Regions from separate parts of the Pseudomonas sp. PVC-5-1 genome, predicted to be linked through region 1. Evidence: riboswitches for the same ligand, from Rfam matches in the RefSeq annotation. Region 1 holds a riboswitch; the other holds the start of a gene.
The links. Region 1 has a riboswitch for thiamine pyrophosphate ahead of AC2T3R_RS13320 (TenA family protein). Riboswitches for the same ligand answer to the same signal wherever they lie in the genome.

Region 1 (2,197 bases):
CGCGCACCGGCCTGGGCGGTCTTGAACCCCGCCTGCGGGTAGAACTCGTTCCAGCGCTGGTGCGACCAGCCTTTTCCTGGTGGCCGGCCTTCCGCAGGCGAACCGACCGGTTGGCGGTTGAGGAACATCTCGATCTGCGCCTTCCATGGGTTGCGGTCGAGCACGTTGGAATACTGGGTCGGGAAGGGGTACAGGCCCGGCTGTTTGAGGAAGGCTTCCAGGGCTGTACCGCTGGGGCCGCTGCGGGCCACCACGTTGGGGTCCTGCGCCGGTGCCGCGCCCAGGGTCGGCACCGGGAAGGTCAGAGTGGGCGGCGGCAACGTGGGGTCGAGCCTTTCCGTGCCGAATTCCTCGAACAGCAGTAATTGCTGGGTAAACGGCAACGCGCCGAACAGCGGGCTTGGCTTGCCGTTGGTGGGGTACTTTTTCCCGGTTTGCAGGGCCGGCGGTAGCACGTTGTTTGCGCTTACCGTGTTGCGGTCACCGTACACGCCATCGGTCAGTTCGAGTGAGCCCCGATTCGCCTCTGGCATGCTGTACAGGTCCAGCAACGCCTGGGTCGGGTCAGCCGGCTGATCAGTGTAGGCCGACGGGTCGGTCGGCGGGGGCATGCTGTTGTCGTCCATGGGCGCCGCTGTTGCCGTGACCAGCCCAAGGCCGAGCATCAGCGTAGCGACGGTGGACAGCTGGAATGCATGCCTGGCAGGGTGGATCACGGCAGGTGTTTTCATTGCCTTGCGCCTCGTTTGCGACATCATGGCTTTTTGCCCGTTTCTGGGGCTGGAGCAACGGGTGTGCCAACCCAAATACGAGGAATATGTTTCTAAACAAATCCTTGTGGCGCCTGATGCGCGCTAAATGCCACGGCGTCAAAAATGGGTGAGGGCCCCCACTAGTGGGTCACCCATTGCCCACAGATTGGGTGGTGACAGCCGCGGCGCCCTGGGGTATACCTGAGCGCCACCAAGGGGAGCCCGGCACCGGGCTGAGAAACCGCTGGATGCTGCAGCGCGGTGACCCTTCGAACCTGATCCGGATCATGCCGGCGAAGGGATTGGGACTTGAAACCTGCCTTTTTGCCGGCCTCACTGCGAGGCCCGTCCATGCCAACCATCGCGGTCTCGCTGTCACCCCCCATCAAGGACAGCAACATGACCGAACGCTTCAGCCAGTCCCTGCGCCGCCGCAGCGAGCCGACCTGGTCGGCGGCCGTTGGCCACCGCTTCGTCACCCAATTGTGCGACGGCAGCCTGCCGGACCCGATCATGGTCGACTACCTGGTGCAGGACCACCGCTTCCTCGACAGCTTCCTGACCCTGCTGGGCGCGGCCATCGCCACCGCCGACACCTTCGAGGCGCGCCTGCGCTTCGGGCGCTTTGCCGGGATGATCTCCAGTGACGAGAACACCTACTTCCTGCGTGCCTTCGAGGCCTTGGGGGTAAGCCCCGCACAACGCAGCGAACCAGCCGACACCGTCCCGACCGCAGGCTTCAAGGCGATCATGCGCGAAGCGGCGGCCACCCGATCCTATGCGGCCGCGCTGGCGGTGCTCAACGTCGCCGAAGGCCTGTACCTGGACTGGGCGTTGAAGGCGCCAAAGCCGATGCCGGACAACTTCGTCCACGCTGAATGGATCACCCTGCACGACAACCCGGCATTCCAGGACTTCGTTGCCTTCCTGCAAGCCGAACTCGACCGCGTCGGCCCGCAGGACGCCGTGCTGGCGGGTGACTTCTACCAGCGCACCGTGGCGCTGGAGCTGGCCTTCTTCGATGCTGTCTACCCGGAGGACAAATGAGCATGGATATCTTCGACCGCCTCAAGGCTGCCGCCACGCCGCAGTGGAACAGCTACGTCGACCACGAATTCGTGCGCCAGATGGGCGAGGGTGCGTTGAGCGAAGCCGCCTTCCGCACCTACCTGGTACAGGATTACCTGTTCCTCATCCAGTTCGCCCGCGCCTGGGCACTGGCCGCCTACAAGAGCCGTCGCCCGGCCGACATCCGCGCCGCGCAGGCCGGGCTGGCGGCGATTCTGGATGAAACCGAGCTGCACTTGCGCCTGTGCGCGCGCTGGGGCCTGACCCAGGCTGATATCGAGGCCGCGCCCGAACACCAGGCCACGGTTGCCTATACCCGCTATGTGCTGGACTGCGGTGCCGCGGGTGACCTGCTGGAGTTGCATGTGGCGCTGGCG
Region 2 (2,197 bases), 2.3 Mb from region 1:
GTAGGCACCTGCACTGGCAAGGTATGGACCACGCCTTGAATCGATGTGTATTCCCGGTTGGTCAGGGTCACCAGGGCCTCGAAGGCATCCTGTACCTGGCGCTCGGCAATGATTCGGTTGGCCCGCGCTGTATCGTAGCTGGCCTGGGATTGCAGCACGTCGGTCTTGTCGGAGAGGCCGACGTCGAATCGTTCGTTGGACTGGTCCAGCTGGCGCTTGAAGGCCGCTTCCTCGGCCTTGGTCGCGGCCAGGTTGTCCTGGGCACGGAGCACGGCGAAGTAATTCTGCGCGGTTTGCAGGATCAGGTTCTGCTCGGTCGCCGACAGCTCCAGCGCCGCCTGTTCGTTGACCGCTTCGGCTGCCTGCAACTGGAACCAGCGATCAGCGCGGAATATAGGTTGCGCCAGGGTTGCGCTCCAGGTGTTGCCGCTGCGGTTGCTGGTGGCCGATGGTTCGTCCAGCTTGGTGCGGGTGTTCAGCATTTCGGCACCGGCCGACAGGTTAGGCAGCAACCCGGCGCGAGCCTGCGGTACCACTTCGCGGCGGGCGCCGTAATCGGCGCGGGCCGCAGCCAGGTCAGCGTTGTTGTCGACCGCTTCCTGATAGACGCTGACCAGGTCGGTTTTCACTGTAGTGGGCACGTCCGCTGCCCAGACCACTCCGTTGGACGCACAAGACACGGCTATTGCCAGTGAGAGTTTGCGCAGCATAGAGGCAATCCTTGTACGAAATTTAATTACTGAACTGTTGAGTATCGAGCGACGGGCCAGTGTAGTGCCATGCGCACCCGGCAACAATCGCTCGGGGTGCCTTTCATCATCCGCGCATTTACCTGCTTGGCTTTGCCGACCACTCCAGTCTAGACTGCGCATGTTCTTGTCGGGGTGCCTTGAAGCAAAGGCTGAGATCGCAAAGTTGCGGATCCCGTTGAACCTGATCAGGTTAGCGCCTGCGTAGGGAACAAGATTGCTCGCCTTCCCGGGGAGCCTCTTGTGCCAGGTCCGGGAATGTCACAGCTGCATGCAGCTTCAGGCACCCCAAATCCGGCACTGCACCCATCAAGGGTGCGTCCGCGCCTTTCAGGTTCACCCCGACATTCCACTGCTAGGAAGCCGTCTGGAGAGCCTGTGATGACCAAACAAGAAAAAGCGATCAACCTCAGCGAATCGGCACAAGTCGATCAGCAGTCCGTGCAACCATTCCCGCGTTCGCGCAAGGTGTATGTCGAAGGTTCGCGCCCGGACATCCGCGTGCCCATGCGTGAAATCAGCCTGGACGACACCCCGACCGATTTCGGTGGCGAGTCCAATGCCCCGGTGCTGGTCTACGATACTTCCGGCCCGTACACCGACCCCAACGTTGTCATCGACGTGCGCAAGGGCCTGGCCGATGTGCGTTCGGCGTGGATCGAGGCACGCGGTGACACCGAGCGCCTGGCCGGCCTGAGCTCCGACTTCGGCCAGCAGCGCCTGAACGATGCCGAACTGGCCAAGCTGCGTTTCGCCCACGTGCGCAACCCGCGCCGTGCCAAGGCTGGTGCCAACGTCTCGCAGATGCACTATGCCCGCCAAGGCATCATCACTGCCGAGATGGAGTACGTGGCCATCCGCGAAAACATGAAGCTGCAAGAGGCACGTGCCGCTGGTCTGCTCGACGAGCAGCACGCCGGCCACAGCTTCGGGGCCAACATCCCGAAAGAAATCACCCCTGAGTTCGTCCGCCAGGAAATTGCCCGTGGCCGCGCGATCATCCCTGCCAACATCAACCACCCGGAAGTGGAACCGATGATCATCGGCCGCAACTTCCTGGTGAAGATCAACGGCAACATCGGCAATAGCGCGCTGGGTTCCTCGATCGAGGAAGAAGTGGCCAAGCTGACCTGGGGCATCCGCTGGGGTTCGGACACGGTCATGGACCTGTCCACCGGCAAGCACATTCACGAAACCCGTGAGTGGATCATCCGCAACTCGCCGGTGCCGATTGGTACCGTACCGATCTACCAGGCCCTGGAAAAAGTCAACGGCGTGGCCGAGGACCTGACCTGGGAGCTGTTCCGCGACACCCTGATCGAGCAGGCCGAGCAGGGCGTGGACTACTTCACCATCCATGCCGGCGTACTGCTGCGTTATGTGCCGCTGACTGCCAAGCGTGTCACCGGTATCGTCAGCCGTGGTGGCTCGATCATGGCCAAGTGGTG

Region 2: it holds a riboswitch for thiamine pyrophosphate, as region 1 does, so the genes downstream of both, thiC (phosphomethylpyrimidine synthase ThiC) here and AC2T3R_RS13320 (TenA family protein) in region 1, are expected to answer to the same signal.

What each region holds. Positions count from the first base shown of each region.
Region 1 is NZ_CM172024.1:2,909,414-2,911,610, reverse strand. It holds gene AC2T3R_RS13325 (Ig-like domain-containing protein) at 1-731, opposite strand, end outside; TPP riboswitch at 957-1,071, shown strand; gene AC2T3R_RS13320 (TenA family protein) at 1,152-1,799, shown strand; gene tenA (thiaminase II) at 1,796-2,197, shown strand, end outside.
Region 2 is NZ_CM172024.1:5,178,134-5,180,330, reverse strand. It holds gene AC2T3R_RS23720 (TolC family outer membrane protein) at 1-710, opposite strand, end outside; TPP riboswitch at 871-977, shown strand; gene thiC (phosphomethylpyrimidine synthase ThiC) at 1,131-2,197, shown strand, end outside.